One region of the Peribacillus sp. NPDC101481 genome, then DNA from elsewhere that is predicted to be linked to it. Evidence: riboswitches for the same ligand, from Rfam matches in the RefSeq annotation. Region 1 holds a riboswitch; the other holds the start of a gene.

Region 1 (8,598 bases):
AATCGCCTCCCCTTGAGCATTCACCATCTCAATGATGCCATCTTTCACTGCACTGATCATCCCGATATTCTGCGGATGCATCCCCAAGTCGAGCACCACCAGTTTATTGGTTAACTTTTTTACCTGTTCCTCCAATGTCCTGGCCCAGCTTAAAGATGAAACCTGTGCCAATTGTTCCCCTTTATTCAAACCGTATGGACCCTTTTCATCATTACAAACCGAAAGCCACTTTAAATGATCCATCGAAATGAACATCGTTTTAAATACTGGCGAATAAAAGACGAAATAGTTATTCATGATGCCCACGATATAACCATGAACCGAGTTTTTTTTCGTGAGCAGGATTTCAACAAACATCCCCTTCGCATTCATCAGTAATTTTCGGAACGAGGTCTCGTCAATCTCCGGCTCTCCTCCCGAACCAATCTCCTCATCGATTATAGGAAAGGAAAAATTCTTAATGTGCCGGAATGGAACGTAACGGTAGGCTTTTCCAGTATACAAAACGATGATGTCAGAACTTACTTCAATTAAAATCCCCGCTTCATGTATATTCCCTGAGAGCTCCAGTTCCATATACTGGCCTATATGTTTTGCTAACAAGCGACGCTTCCCCCTTTATATTAAGATCAACCAAACAAAATGGTTGCTTGGCCATTTTAAAAGCATTTGAACATAAACTTTTGCAAATGAAAAAATAAATCAAAGGTGTATTGAATCCCAATGAATCCATCTTAGGCAATAACGGCATGTCCACCTTCCATAAGAAGGCACAACAACTCGATTTTGGTTGCTGTACCTGTTTGGTATTTCTTTACCGGATATTTTGATTTGAAGCTTTGATTAAGTTCTCAATCCAAATTTGCTTGAATGCATTTGCACGAGGACTTCTGCGTCTTCCTGATCTTTCATCTGAGCTTGAGCTTGAGCTTGAAGAGCTTTCATATGAGCTTGAGCTTGAAGAGCTTTCATATGAAGAACTGCTCTCTTCTAATGAACTGCTTTCATCCTTTCTACTTCCGTTTGCTGAATTTCCATTTGCTGAATTCGCGTTTGATGCACCTCCGTCCGACGAACCTCCATCTTCGGAATTTTCATCTGTCTCCTCTTCAGCTTCTTCCTCTACCTTCACAGTTAAGGCAACGAATTGGACATGATCAGTTGGCACATAAAATAATTCTTCTTTATGCACAACGATAAGGTACGTATCAGCCACTTTCATCAGGATGCCCTCAACCCTCTCAGGTCCACCAGCGAAAACGGATACCCAGTTGTGGACTAAGCGAGTCAGAAGGCCATTAAGTGTATCGGTTCCGTTATAAACAAATTCAGGCAATAATTGTTCGTCTGATTCTTCGATCACTGTTACACTTTTAATATGGGAAATCGGGTATAAAACAAGCCCATCCTTCTCCGTGGATAAAACTAAAAATTCATCTTTCACATCTACAACCCGGCCAACTTTAGATCCCGGACCGCCGCCATTCACTTGAATGCAGCTAGTTTGAAGTGTTGACAGCACTCCTAAAAAACTGGTCGGAAATACTGTTTCTTCTTCCTCGGCCAATAAATCGACTTGTGACTTTTTCGCATTCGCGACAACTATTTTCAAATGATCCCTTGCGTAATACACAAGTTGAGTTTGTTCATCTTTCCCTGTTTGTAAAACGATATAATCGCTAAATACTCCTATAAGCCTGCCTTCTCTAGAATCAGGCCCGCCTTTAAACACCCTCACCGATTTTCCTGTTAAAGCATCAAGGTACGGTAAACCAACAGTCTCTGCCATTTTTCCTTTAGCCTCCAATAGTTATTTATACTTTAATGATATCCGTACTGCATATATATGCGCCTGCTTTCCAATACGGACTCTGCTTATCACCCATTTTGTGGGAAATCGTCGTACGCCTAGAAATTCCCTTTTGAAAAATCACTTTTTCCATTCTATTCAACTTTTAATAAAGGGCCTTACTTTTTAATAAAAAAACTCGGGAATTTTTTCCGGAGTTACATCACATATTTCTATATAGAATGAAATGGCTACACAGGAGCTTTCTTTTGCCTGGATTTTGTCACGGTTCATGCAGCTTGCCAAACTATAACTTCGTTTACATCACAGAATAACTGGTGATTTTTTTCTGATTCTGTATATAGCTCCACATACTGCTCAGCTGAAACATTTTGCGGAGCTGCCTCGATCAGCGGCGGATACCGTCCTTCCCCTACCGGGAATTGAAAAGGTAGCTGGAACTCACCGTTTTCAAAACAGCCTACCCTTCATAAATTCCACGACTATTTACCTAGATGAAATCCAGACTTTTATATAGCCGTGCTGCTACAATGTCATAGCTTTAAATCCCTGCTATATCAGCATTCAATTCAAAAAAATTCAAACTAATTATAAAAAACTATTAAACTTTCAAGTCATAACAAAAACCTTTTATTGGCTTCCAAATATGTCAAAGGTATTATAAAGTAGCAAAATATACTATTCTTTTATTATGAAATTAAATATAATAGATGAAGTGGTTACAAAAAGAGGAAGGAAGTAAAATATGAGACATGAAAAAAAGAAGAAAAAGAAACGGACATGGCTGAAGGTAGTCGGGGTAATTGTCCTACTATTCATATTGGCTGGGGGAGCCTTTGCCTATTCCGTATGGAATTCACTGACAAAAACCGTTGACACGATGCATACACCAATAGACCGTACCACCGATAAACGAACTAAGGACCTTGCACTATCAGATCAGGAGCCATTTTCGATGCTCATGCTCGGTGTCGATGAACGTGATGGCGACAAAGGCCGCTCAGATACAATGATCGTCTTGACAGTCAATCCACAAAAGAAATCGGTCAAAATGCTAAGCATTCCGCGTGATACACGGACCGAAATCGTCGGTCATGGAACACAGGATAAAATCAACCATGCATTTGCCTTCGGCGGCGCAAAAATGTCCATGGATACCGTTGAAAACTTCCTTGATATCCCAATCGACTATTATATGAAAATCAATATGGAAGGCTTTAAGGATATCGTTGACGCAGTCGGCGGCGTGACAGTACAAAACGATCTGGATTTCACTTATGAAGGTGTCCATTTCGCAAAAGGGAGCATTAATCTAAATGGAGAAGATGCACTTAAATATTCGCGAATGAGATATGATGATCCGAATGGTGATTATGGCCGTCAATCCAGACAACGTTCCATCATCGAGGCTGTCATCAAGGAAGGCGCTAGCCTTTCATCACTTACGAAATACGATGATGTATTCGATGCATTAAGTAAAAATATCCAGACGAATTTGACGTTTGATGACATGATGGACATCCAAAAGAACTACAGGGACGCAAGCAAAAGCATAACGCAAGCAACCATTCCAGGAGATGGAACGAAGATCGACGGAGTCTACTATAATATCGTGTCGGATGAAGAAAAAGAAAAGGTTCAATCCGAATTAAAAGAACAATTATCCATCAAATAAGAAAAAATGAAAGAGCTGTCCGGACCCGCATCCCGACAGCTTTTTCATTTTCCCCGTCCAATAATCTGACAAAAAACGAACACCAATTGTAGAGATTTGTTGGAATTTTTGTTGTTTATTAGGCACTAAAAGACGGTATAATCTAATATGAGCTGACAGTTCCATCTTCCCCTTGCCCCTATTATCAATTGACGCTATCATTCACTGGACCCGGAATTCCATCAACCGTCATTCATCAACTATAATAAATAATCCTAAACCAAAGGAGTGGATTTGTATGAAAATCAAAGCAGGCAGCTGGGCTATGCTAAGCAAACAGGACAAAATGTTTATTCTGAAAGCCATCAGTGATCGATCAAGAATGAAATATGTTTCATGAGAAGTAGCTCTTTTCGGCAATTACATGAGAGCATGCCTCTCCCTTTTCAATAAAACGAACTCGAGCCTGAAAAAGGAGAGGAATCTATTTAAACCGATAATCCCATAACAAACAGCATTCGCCTTTTTCTTTGATAACATAGCTATCTTGTTCAAGATAAACATCACAATGCGAGAATTGAAGACCTGTGTAACTGGAATTTCATAGGCCGTTTTATGCTGCCCTCCAACCTTATCCAGAATCCAGTTCTTCACATTCTTAAGTATCGGTCTGCAAATCATATTGAAAGGACTTCACATTCATATGCTGTAAAAATACATGTGACCGATTTTGCACATAATCTGCACGATTCGGAAATCGAAGCTTTATTTTAAACTTAACAAATCCCAGGACTTCCCGAACTCCGCCTCACTTTCATCACTCGCTTTTTGAACCGATCGAAAAAAAAATGATACAAACTCCTGCAGCTAACACCCCGAGAATAGTCGTCAATTCTCCTCATACTCATCACCCTCACAGGTTATCATTCATTTATATATAAATGAAAACGATAAAAAAGAAGCATGTTTTAAACATGCTCCTTTAGTATATGCAACTGAAATGATTTCTTAAATTCATTGACGCTTTCTTCTTCGATACCAGAAAAGAGAAAAGAAGATTCCCAGCAAACCTCCAAACGTGTCCAGCATGACATCTTGCAACAAGGGAGTTCGGCCACCGGTTAGTTTTTGATGCAGTTCGTCTGCACTCGCATAAAAAAGGACACATAATAGAGCGCCTGAAAACGAAAGAACAGGATTCTTCACAAAGCGGCCCCAAACACGATACGTCAATAATCCAAACACAAAAAAGATAAAAAGATGGGCACCCTTCCGAAGGAAGAACTCCAGAAAGCCATTTACTCCAGCTATTTGGGCACTCACCTCAACCCCTCCATACATGAATGAAATACCACTTAGCTTATCATACCAATATGGAGTATTGAACTGCGTTAAAAAAGGGGTAATGCTTTGCTCCTCATACGTCTGCGAGGAAAAAAAGAAGATGACCATCGCCCATAATATGAGCAAAATAGGGAATATGTATCTACGAATCATATACTTTCAGGATGTTCAATGATCCCGCTTAATTTCTCCTTAATCTCTTCCACAAGTTCATTTACAGAAACATCTTGTCCAGACTCACCCTTGGCAAAAGTGTCTTTTAAAATATCAAAAAAATCCATGCGAAATTTCCACTCCAATATATAATTGAGCCACCATTTCATACTGTTGTCCTAATCCTTTTTTCAAAAATAAGGAATATAGCTCATTTATTTGATAATCACATATAAAGCGGGAATTGGCAAGCAGAAACTAGTTTAAAAACCAAAAATTTACCCAATTTTAACATTTCTGAAATATCCCTTAGGAATGAATACTAGTAAGGTTTAGGCAAATAGTGTGGATATAAAAAAACAAAAAAGGACCGATTGCTCAGCCCCTTCGATAACCCCATATTATGCTTGTCCCATAAAATATGTCATTAATGAAATCAAAACTAATGTAATGGTAATATAAGTCCCAATAAAAATTTTCTTGCTTCTCTGTTTCTTTTCATAAACTTCCTCGAACGTAATGAACTTGTTTTTTGTCATCAAATAATCTCCTTCTATTTTGATGGCAGCTATCTGACATCGCCTTTGCGAAGTCCCTTTGCTTGATCTCTATATGTAGTATCGGCACATAACGAAAAATATTTAAGTATTATTAACTATTTTTTTGCTATATTTCGTATATCTGGAGAAGGGTAAGACAACTTAAAACACATTATGTATATAAGTTAAATTCCATTATCAATATACTAAATCCTTCTGTATTCATTTAATAATCTGATTTAATAAGGGTTTTATTCTAAAACATTCAATATTATTTTTATCCAACCGCAAAATGATAACCATAGCGGTACACTGAATAAAGTTCCCCACATTAAACCCTTCAAAAAGGCAATAGGTACATCCATAATAAAAATCCCCCTCAATTAGGTCGCATTTTTATTATCATCGCCATGTTCCTTATTCTGGATACCTTTTACGGTAATTTCCGGTAATGAAAATAAAAAAAAAAAGACTGTATAACAGCCTTCCCTAAGGTACATATAGCTTATCCCATGATGTAAGATTTTTCTCTTGATCCATTTTCTACGATAAAATCATTCACATCTTTAATGGACAAGCCTGAATTTTTCGCTTCTAACATTAAATAAATCCATTCTTCAAATTCATTGTTTGCTTCCATGACAAATTCCGCCTACTTGTGGTAACACAGCCGTCTTAGCAAAGCCTTAGACCTGTAATTTTGCGTCCCTATTTTTCAATAGGTTTGCTTTTCTCAAGAATATTTAACATTATGATGATTTTCCAATTAAATTTCATGCGCAAAATATGTATGTCTAACTTTTTTGAAGTCGACATACCCATATATTCATGTTAATTATACTTAATAAATCTGATAATTAACTAAAATACTTTTCGTTATTTTCCGCCATCATTCTACAATATTCTTAAAAAAACAACTAGGTATTGGAAATTTTAAAAACAAGCTTAACGCGCAATTAAATTAAATAATGCATTACTTTAACTTTCTTCGACGTTTATTAAATACTTTCATAAAAATACTTCCTTCTTCTGTTTTAAAAAACTTAACTCCAACTAATTTTAAAGGTGTCCATATTTCTCTCATTTGGTATAAAGGCATTAAAAATCATCCTTTCTTCTATAGATTATTAATTGAGCTAATGGCAGGTATATATTAAATAGTAAAATCTATTATTTTACATTTTTTCTAATTTTTTATCCTTTGATAGAAATAACAGTGTAACACTAACATTTAACGAACAAACCGTTCTTTATAAAGAATAATTAAATTGAACTTACCATCTTTACATTATTATGTCAATTAGTTTCATTATTAATCTATACTAGCATTTTGTTTCCCTCATCTTCTACTTTTCCTCTCTAAACTTGCTGGCCTATTCCCAAACTGCATACCTTATTTATATTTAGGTGATAGGATCTGGATTTATCCAATGACCCGGAATCCCTTATTTTTATTCGCCCATTAAACATTTCATAATTGAGCCTAAAAATTAAGATATGTTGGTTAACTTTATATTTTTTTGTCTATTTTTGTCTGTTTTAGAGAACTAACTATACTTTATTAAGAACAAGTGCTATATTATAAAAAAAACGGTTCATATGGAGGAGGATATGACTAGATATGAGGAATTCGACTCATTAAGGGGTTTAGCCGCTCTCATTGTGTTAATCGGGCATTATTTGATGGTTTACCCTTCATATGCTGATTATCAGTATGGTTCAAGCAGCTCCTACATAATTTATTTGTTTAAGGAAACTCCTTTACGCCTTTTTTTCAGCAGTGGAAATGAGTCTGTCATTCTATTCTTTGTATTAAGTGGTTTTGTTTTGTATTTATCAGTTAATAGTGCTAAATTCCACTATTCTACATACTTAATAAAACGAGTGTTTCGAATTTATATACCATATCTAGTAGCAATAGGCATGGCTATATTGGCTAAAATGCTTTTAAGCCAAATTGATTTGCCCTATATCTCTGACTGGTTTAATAAATCTTGGACAGGCCCGGATACTCCTTCCTTATTAATAGAACATCTTTTGTTTATAGGGCAGTACAATACAGACGCCTATAACAATGTTATATGGTCCCTTGTCCACGAAATGAGAATTTCGATTATATTTCCTGTTCTGATTTTTTTATTTGTTCGAAAAAAGCTTAAATACTCTTTATTATGGCTTTTTGTTTTAATTTTTTCTTCGACTATTTTTTTGTTTTTGTTTGGTTCTGGTGGCGATATAACCAGCATTCTTCTAAGTTTCCACTACAGTACGCTTTTTTTGATGGGAGCAATAATAGCTAAATATCGACACGGACTTTTTTCCTATACCTTGAAAAAGAAAAAACCTGTAAAAATTGCATTGTTGTTGGGGGCAATTACCTGTTTTATGTACGAAGGCATCATTGGCGAAGTGGATTTTTTAAACAATTATATTTTTAGGGATTACGTTGTCTCATTCGGTGTTTGCATTTTTATCATCATGAGCGTATGTTCCCAAAAAATTTCGGCGGTCTTAAGGTCTAGATTGCTAACTCTTCTCGGGAAGATTTCATATAGTTTGTATTTGTACCATCTTATATCCTTATTCTCTTTGATGTACCTATTCTATAACAAGCTGCCTACCGGTTTAATATTGATATTTTCCTTTTTATTATCTTTTTTACTCTCTTCAGCGTCCTATCTACTCGTGGAAAAACCATGCATGAGGCTCGGATCGTACTTCACAAAAAACAAACAAGAAAAAGTAATTTCCAAAGACCACATAGCTTTAAAACGCAAAATAGGATAATTCCTACTATTATATAAAAATTCTTTGCAAGTTGTGAACGTATTCTTACTATCTCTAAAAAAGTGGTGAAATCGATGAATGAAAAAGTAAAAATTAAAGATTTTATACGAATCTTAAAAAAGCGAATATTTATCATTATTCTATCTACCCTTTGTATTACTGGTTTTATTATTTTTTCGTCCATGTACCTTATGAAACCAACCTATCAGTATTCCACTCAAGTTCTGGCAGGATCTTTAAGCATGGATGAAAAGGAAGCCTCGATAAACAAGGTTCAAGAGAACAGACAGCTTGCCCTTTCATATATGGAC
Region 2 (8,598 bases), on a different contig from region 1:
TCGTCTTTAGGATAACATTGAAGGTAAAGGTAAATATGCGGTGTGAGGTAAATAATTTTTTTATTATGATTTACCCTGTATGAGATGCTTAAAGAGCCATCATACATGTATAGAATAGTTAGGAAATGTGGTAAAATGCAATGTTTCAATAATGTGAAGGGGAGATGTTTAGTTCCATCATCACTGTAAAAGTGTGGGAATAAATTGGTGAATAATTCTAAAGAAGCGGAACGGACACATTGGCTTGCCGGAGTGATATATAATAATCCATCAAAAAAGGAAATTTTCCATTTTCGATAATCTCCCTGAGATGTGCCGTAGTGCTCCCGGTAGCTGTTGTTCTTTCTCCTGCTATTTTTATAAATTTTCGTGATTTCACCGTCACTTATAATGCTGGCATATAATATATTTTTCTGGATTTCAGTAAGATTAATTATGAAAACCTCCTTATATAAGAGTGTAAGCTCATCTTCTTAATCCCATTTTATAATGTTATCCCCTCCGATAGCGAATGTTTGTTCTCTATTTAATAATAAATCCTTTGTATGTACTGTAAAGTTCCATTTCGGAACCGATATAAAAAGTAAAGATATCATATTGGGGGCTATTTAGATGCTGGAGAGTTTGTCCACAAATATCCTTTCCTCACAACTTTGAACAGCAATCTCGGAAGGAATCAGTTCATTTTATCAGCGGGAAATGAATACGCTAGCCTATTCGGAGCAAAGTGTGGAATCTACTGATATGCCATCAAAAGAAAAGGTGCAGGAAATGGTGGATAGTTTGAACACCTTCCTGAATCCGACACATACGGCGGTTCGTTTTGAATATCATGAGAAGCTGAATGAGTACTATGTCAAGGTAGTGGATGATGTAACGGATGAGACGATCAGGGAAATTCCCCCGAAGAAGTTATTGGACTTCTATGCGGCAATGACGGAGTTTGTCGGCATAATGGTGGATGAAAAAATATAAGCGGGTGATCAATTTTGGTACGAATCAGTGGTTTAGCAAGCGGGATGGACATTGATGAATTAGTTAAGAGCATGATGCAGGCAGAACGGGTGCCATTGGATAAACTGACACAGAAAAAGCAGTATTCCGAGTGGCAGCGGGATGATTACCGTTCGATAAATACAGCTTTATCAGAATTGGATACGCTCATTCGTGATGGAATTGGGAAGCAGTCTTCCTTTATTAAAAAGAAGGTGACGGTATCGAATCCCGATGCTGTATCAGTGAGAAATGTGAATTCGACCAGTGATTTTTCCGGGAATATAAAAGTGAATGGGCTTGCCAAGGCAGCAACCATGACAAGTACAGAAAAATCAGCTGTTACCGACCCGAAAAAGAAACTATCGGAATTGGGAATCACGACTCCTCAAGATATTACGATACTGTCCATCAATAAGGATGGCGGTTTTGATACGGAAGTAAAAGATGGCGCAACAGTGGAAAAACCGTATACTCTTACCCTTAATGCGGACGATACGTTAGAAAGTGTAATAAATAAAATTAATGCAAACTCGGGAGTGACTCTATTTTTCGATGAAACGTCCCAGAAGTTTTCCATCACTGCTAAAAATACAGGTGATATAAAAGATCGGCCTGAAATTGAGTTAGGGAGTACCGGAGATTTCTTCAATGTGCTAAAAATGAGCAGTAACAATGAAGGAACTGGCGGCACAATAGGGGAAAATGCATCGATTACTTATAATGGCCTGGACATTTCCCGTCCTTCGAATACGTTTCAGATTAATGGAGCGGAAATAACGGTAAAGCAAAAAACGACGGATACAGTCACATTCTCATCAACAGCTGATGTGGATGCCATCCTGGACACGATCACTCAGTTTGTGAATAAATACAATGATGTCATTAAAAAGGTTCAAGATAAAACGGGTGAAGCTAAATATCGCTCCTTTACCCCGCTTACCTCTGAGCAAAAAAAGGCAATGACAGAGGATGAAGTGAAGCTGTGGGAAGAAAAAGCGAAGAGCGGAACATTAAAAGGGGATTCGACGTTAAAAAGCCTCTTGACCACAATGAGGTCATCCCTATACACCTCGGTGGATGGGATCACAGGAAAAAACAATCTCAGCAGTTTGGGGATCACCACCACCAAAAATTATTTGGAGGGCGGTAAATTAACGATTGATGAGGACAAGCTCCGGGCAGCCATTAGTGAGGATCCCAATGCGATTTATGATATGTTCATGGCCAATGGGCCAGAAAAGAGCGACAAAGGCCTCGCGCGCCGGTTAAGGGATGATATAGAATCATCAATGAAGGCGATTACTGAAAAGGCCGGGAAGGCCGGATTTGTTAATAACAATTTTACAATCGGAAAATTGGTCGATGGGCTGGATAAGAAGATTTCAACATTTGAGGCAAAGCTAACGAAATTGGAATCCCGCTATTACAACCAGTTCACGGCGATGGAAAAAGCGATTCAAAAGGCAAACAGCCAAAGTGCATCGTTAGCTTCTTATTTTAGTTAAGGTAAGTCGGAAAGGAAGTTAAATATGGCAATAAATAATCCTTATCAATCGTATCAGCAAAATTCAGTCAACACAGCATCCCCGGGAGAGCTTACATTACTGCTTTATAATGGCTGTTTGAAGTTCATCATGCTTGGGAAGAAGGCCATTGAAGCAGGAAATATCGAAGCGAAGAATACGAACATCATCAAGGCGCAAAATATCATCCGCGAATTGATGGTGACACTGAATATGGATGCGGATGTATCCAAAGATATGATGAGTCTATATGATTTCATAAACCGGCGTCTGATAGAAGCGAATATGAAAAATGATGTTTCTGCCTTGGAAGAAGCGGAGGGCCTTGTTACTGAGTTCCGGAATACTTGGAAGGAAGTAATTCAAATCAATCGGAAAAAACAATTTACCCAAAGCGGTCAAGTGTAATGGTGATTAGGACCTTTCATGATTTGACTGTTGAATTACTTGCCGTTCTGGAAAATCACACGATTACAGAGCGTGATGATAAAATAGAAAGGATCACAAAGCTGATCGATCAGCGAGATGGACTTCTTTCTCGAATCAAACCGCCTTTTACTGCAGAAGAGCAGCAGTTGGGACGTGCAGCACTGTTGCTCAACCAAAAGGTCGATCACTTGCTGAAGCTCCAAAAGCAGGAGATAAAGCGGGATATCCAGGAAATAAACAAGAAGAAACGATCATCCAATAAATACACGAACCCGTATGAAAGTCTATCAGTGGATGGTGTGTTCTATGATAAAAGAAATTGATTACACGACCGTTTGGATTCCAAAAGGTTTTCATGTTAATTATTTTTAAATTTTCTGTAAATAAAATAGGCTTAATTTTTTCTTTATAGCATAGCATTTGATATAATGAAGCTAGGGCAGACATCAACCCCTTTCCAAACCTTCCGACAATTGTTTCATTATTTCGACATATTTCATGATGTGTTTCTAAAAGGAACCGGAGGGGTATTGTAGAATCTAACTGTATAGTCTTAATTTAAGGAGGACTCACTTTATGAATTACAACGTACGCGGTGAAAACATTGAGGTAACTCCAGCAATTCGAGAATACGTCGAAAAGAAAATTGGCAAGTTAGAACGATATTTTAACAATACACCAGATGCAAATGTGTTAGTGAATTTAAAGGTGAACAATAATACATCAAAGGTCGAAGTGACGATTCCCATGCAGAATTTGGTTCTTCGTGCTGAAGAGGAAAATGCGGATATGTATGCTGCCATTGACTTGATCAATGATAAGCTTGAACGCCAAATTCGTAAACATAAAACGAAGGTCAATCGTAAGTTCCGGAACAATCTATCAGCTGCACCAGATGCATTCGCCTTCAATATGGAAGTTGACGAAGTGGTGGATGAATTCGAAGACGATAATGATATTGAAGTGGTCCGCAATAAGCGCTTTGATTTAAAGCCGATGGACAGTGAAGAAGCGATTTTACAAATGAATATGCTTGGTCACAGTTTCTTCGTTTACACGAATGCGGATACTAATACAACGAACGTAGTGTACCGCCGAAAAGATGGACGCTATGGATTGATTGAACCTAGTTAATTATTATTCTAAGATCAAAAGCACAGCCCAGCCTTTGGGTTGTGCTTTTTTAATGCCTGTTGATAGAATTCGTTTGAAAAGGAAAAAATGATTGCTTCTTTTGTTCTCTATAGAATACAAATCATTGGAAAATCCTTTTAAAGAACAATTCTTGTTCTTTATTAAGATAAATAGTCAGTTTTACCTATTTAATAACCCCCTTCTTTTGTACTATACTCAAATTGTAAGTTCTTTAAAAAGAACGGCTGATTTTTTATATAAAACAATTTGATCAAGGTGCAGAGGGGTTGGATTACTTGTATCGAAAGAATTGCCATACTTGCCATAGGGCTTCTTTTAGCAGTGCGGAATATGGAAAGTGGCTTTGCCCGACCTGCGGTGAGGATTTAACTGCGCAAAAAGCCTTGGATGCACTTACAATGGAGAGAATCAATACGAAGCAACGAAATATTAAGAAGAGCAATATTCACTATTATACAAAAAAACGAAAATCAATTAGTCTATGATAAATTACCTGCACTATGAATTTTCTTAATTTTGTAATAATTTGTCGGATAAAAGTTTTTGCATTTAGGTAGATTACCGACATAAAATAGCAATATATGGAGTGGGTATCCGTTATAATATGATTATATGTAATGTATTTGGTAATAAATACCACGACAAAGGCAAACTTATTGAAAGATGAGGGCGCAAAGGCACAGGTCTAAGGTCCTTGAGACTATGATGGCTGGTCTGCCTGAAATACAAGGAGTATTTTAGGAGGTAGAAGAGGTGGCTAATGTGGAAATGGATCAAGAATGGGTGAAATTGATTTCAGAAGCAAGGAGCTTGGGTTTCAAAAAGGAGGAAATCAGTGCTTTTTTGAAACGGGAAAGCCTTGAGGTAACATTAGAGGAGAACAATGGAAAATAGCTTACGAAAAAGTTCGAGAACATCCCTATAAACAGTAATTCGATTCATTAGCTGTTTATAGGGTTTATTCTTCCTTGAGATTCTACAAGTCTAGCTTATTCAAACTGTATTCTTCAGGATTATGTAGGTAAACTAGTGTACTACCACTCTACTCTTCTTTATCTTTTCTCCATTTATTAAACTCGATGAATTCCCTGAATTGTTGTTTTGAGACACCCGAATTCATGGCTTCCTCAACGATTTTCATCCAGTCAGTGTCCAAGGTTTCCTTATTTGGTGCATCATAAAGCAGGGCATCAACAGGAATGTTTAGTACGGCGGAGATTTTTTCAAGAAATTGAATAGAAGGATTTGTTTGTAAGTTCCGCTCGAGCGAACTTAAATAAGACTTTGCCACACCCGCTTTATCGGCAAGTTCAGTCATCGACATTTTCTTTTCTTCTCGCAGTTTTTTTACACGTTCACCAATCATCAATACCACCTCGAAACATGTTCTATTTATCTTCCGCTAATAAGTGTCAGTAGCCAATCTTATCATTCAAAACAAGACGACTGTAAGGTTGGATTACCTTGACATGCTATCGCTAGAGAGGACACACAGCATCTAGTGATGGAAGGTTATGGATAATTCTCATTTACATATGGAATAGTGGGGAGTTAGCAACATATTTTTTATACTTCCTTCTATTTTAACAGTTTTACTCCTCATTTATCCATTGTTTTTCGCAAGAATTGAATTCAGGTCTATACCAGGGAAGTGACATGAAGTTGTACCTCTATGATAGAAGTGGTAAAATTAAGCGTGCATTAGTAATAATAGAAGTGTGTTTCTTCTTACTTATATGAATTTTGTCATTGAACGATCATTACCATAATAGAGGAGCGTTATTGAATGCTTAATATATTAAATAAAGTTTTTGATCCGAATAAGCGAGAAATCAAACGTTTAGAAAAAATCGCCGATCAGGTCGAAGCGCTGGCTGATGAGACGGCGGGGTTATCGGATGAACAGTTGCGTGCCAAAACGGGTGAGTTTAAAGAGCGTTATCAAAATGGGGAAACCGTTGATGATTTGCTTGTTGAGGCTTTTGCGGTTGCACGTGAAGGGGCAAAGCGTGCTCTGGGCTTATATCCTTACCGTGTTCAAATCATGGGTGGGGCATCACTTCATGATGGAAATATCTCCGAGATGAAAACAGGGGAAGGTAAAACCTTAACATCCACCATGCCGGTTTATTTAAACGCGCTTACCGGTAAAGGTGTACATGTCGTTACTGTCAATGAATACTTGGCACACCGTGATGCCACCGAGATGGGTGTATTGTATGATTTCCTTGGTTTGACCGTCGGGTTGAATTTGAACAGTCATTCTAAAGAAGAAAAACAGGCGGCGTACAATGCTGACATTACGTACAGTACGAATAATGAGTTAGGTTTTGATTATCTTCGTGACAATATGGTGTTATATAAAGAACAAATGGTACAGCGCCCGCTGCACTTCGCTGTCATTGATGAGGTCGATTCGATTTTGATCGATGAGGCAAGAACGCCGTTGATCATTTCCGGCTCCGCACAAAAATCGGCTCAGCTGTATATCCAGGCCAATGCGTTTGTAAAAACCTTGAAAAAAGAAACCGACTACACATATGATGAAAAGACAAAAGGTGTTCAGCTGACGGAAGATGGGATGAATCGAGCTGAAAAAGCGTTTAATATCGATAATTTATTCGATATTAATCACGTTACTTTGAATCATCATATCAATCAGGCGTTAAAGGCACATGTTTCCATGCATTTGGATGTGGATTATGTTGTCCAGGAAGGCGAGATAGTCATCGTTGACCAATTCACTGGCCGTTTGATGAAAGGCCGCCGTTACAGTGAAGGTCTCCACCAGGCGATCGAAGCGAAAGAAGGACTTGAAATTCAAAATGAAAGCATGACTCTTGCGACGATTACATTCCAGAACTATTTCAGGATGTATGAAAAGCTTTCAGGTATGACCGGAACAGCCAAAACGGAAGAAGAAGAATTCCGCAATATTTATAATATGAATGTAATTGCGATCCCGACAAACAGGAATATCATCAGGGACGACAGGGCAGATCTTATATACGCGACAACTGATGGCAAATTCAAGGCTGTTGTGGAAGACATCGCCGAACGCTATACAAAGGGTCAGCCTGTGCTTGTCGGTACGGTTGCCATCGAAACATCTGAAGTCATATCTGCCTATTTATCCAAAAAAGGAATCCCTCACGATGTTTTGAATGCCAAGAACCATGAGCGTGAAGCGGAAATCATTGCGAATGCAGGTAATCAAGGCTCAGTTACGATCGCTACGAACATGGCAGGGCGCGGTACGGATATCAAGCTTGGTGAAGGTGTCAAGGAGCTTGGGGGCCTTGCTGTAATCGGTACGGAACGTCATGAAAGCAGGCGTATAGATAACCAGCTGCGTGGTCGGTCCGGCCGTCAGGGAGATCCAGGGGTCACTCAATTCTATTTATCAATGGAAGATGAATTGATGCGCCGCTTCGGTTCGGATAACATGAAAAACATGATGGCGCGCCTTGGTATGGATGATTCCCAGCCAATTCAAAGCAAAATGGTGACAAGGGCCGTTGAATCCGCACAGAAACGGGTCGAAGGCAATAACTTCGATTCACGTAAGCAATTACTGCAGTATGATGATGTTCTCCGTCAACAACGGGAAATTATCTATAAACAGCGTTTCGATGTCATGGAAAGTGACAACTTACGTGAAATCGTCGAAACGATGATCACGGCATCCATCCAGCGAAATGTTGTCGCGTTTGCACCAATGGGTGATGAGGAAGGCTGGAATTTACAAGGCCTTGTCGATTACCTGAATGGTAACCTATTCAATGAAGGTTCAATCACTGTAGCTGATTTGGAAGGGAAAAATGAAACGGAATTGGTTGAGTTCATTTTAGCAAAAGTGAAAGAAAGCTATGACCAAAAAGAAGAAGAGCTATCTGAAGAACAAATGCGTGAATTCGAAAAAGTAATCGTTCTTCGTGCCGTCGATAGCAAGTGGATGGACCATATTGATGCGATGGAGCAATTGCGCCAAGGGATCCACCTTCGTGCTTATGGCCAGATTGATCCGCTTCGTGAATATCAATCAGAAGGTTTCGCAATGTTTGAAGCGATGATTGCTTCAATGGAAGATGAAGTCGCAAAATACATCATGAAGGCCGAAATCCGAAACAATTTGGAACGTAAGGAAGTCATAAAAGGACAAGCGGTCAATCCGAAGGAAGAAGACGGGGGAAAAGTGAAAAAAGCCCCTGCCCGTAAAAAGGAAGACGTTGGCCGAAATGCGTTATGCCCATGCGGCAGCGGTAAAAAATATAAGAATTGCCATGGCAATTTAGGTTAAAGTTAGGTGTATAATGATTATGGGACGGTTAAGTGTAAGGCTTGCCGCCTCTTTTCATGTTTTGTTTGCATAAAGGTATACATTTGCATATAGTTTGGAGAGGTTTTATTTGTAATGAAGGGAATCCCTCTTCAGGGATTTTTTTTAACATACTTAATGAGGTGAAGAGAAATGGAATTAGCAGAAATTAGAAAT

What was found. Region 1 has a riboswitch for cyclic di-GMP ahead of ACIROD_RS05565 (anti-repressor SinI family protein). Riboswitches for the same ligand answer to the same signal wherever they lie in the genome.
Region 2: it holds a riboswitch for cyclic di-GMP, as region 1 does, so the genes downstream of both, ACIROD_RS20240 (anti-repressor SinI family protein) here and ACIROD_RS05565 (anti-repressor SinI family protein) in region 1, are expected to answer to the same signal.

What each region holds. Positions count from the first base shown of each region.
Region 1 is NZ_JBIWNJ010000001.1:1,144,996-1,153,593, forward strand. Features, by position in the region: gene ACIROD_RS05535 (DUF2642 domain-containing protein) at 1-603, opposite strand, end outside; gene ACIROD_RS05540 (hypothetical protein) at 815-1,789, opposite strand; gene tagU (polyisoprenyl-teichoic acid--peptidoglycan teichoic acid transferase TagU) at 2,556-3,485, shown strand; gene ACIROD_RS05550 (VanZ family protein) at 4,479-4,961, opposite strand; gene ACIROD_RS05555 (YwzD family small protein) at 4,958-5,089, opposite strand; gene ACIROD_RS05560 (hypothetical protein) at 5,363-5,500, opposite strand; gene ACIROD_RS05565 (anti-repressor SinI family protein) at 6,006-6,140, opposite strand; cyclic di-GMP riboswitch class I at 6,158-6,239, opposite strand; gene ACIROD_RS05570 (acyltransferase family protein) at 7,112-8,287, shown strand; gene ACIROD_RS05575 (YveK family protein) at 8,362-8,598, shown strand, end outside.
Region 2 is NZ_JBIWNJ010000003.1:311,691-320,288, forward strand. Features, by position in the region: gene ACIROD_RS20205 (DNA endonuclease) at 1-437, opposite strand, end outside; gene flaG (flagellar protein FlaG) at 730-975, shown strand; gene ACIROD_RS20215 (flagellar hook-associated protein 2) at 990-2,501, shown strand; gene fliS (flagellar export chaperone FliS) at 2,526-2,927, shown strand; gene fliT (flagellar protein FliT) at 2,927-3,271, shown strand; gene hpf (ribosome hibernation-promoting factor, HPF/YfiA family) at 3,525-4,082, shown strand; gene ACIROD_RS20235 (hypothetical protein) at 4,379-4,588, shown strand; cyclic di-GMP riboswitch class I at 4,740-4,825, shown strand; gene ACIROD_RS20240 (anti-repressor SinI family protein) at 4,857-4,997, shown strand; gene ACIROD_RS20245 (helix-turn-helix domain-containing protein) at 5,146-5,469, opposite strand; gene secA (preprotein translocase subunit SecA) at 5,890-8,403, shown strand; one part of gene prfB (peptide chain release factor 2) at 8,575-8,598, shown strand, end outside.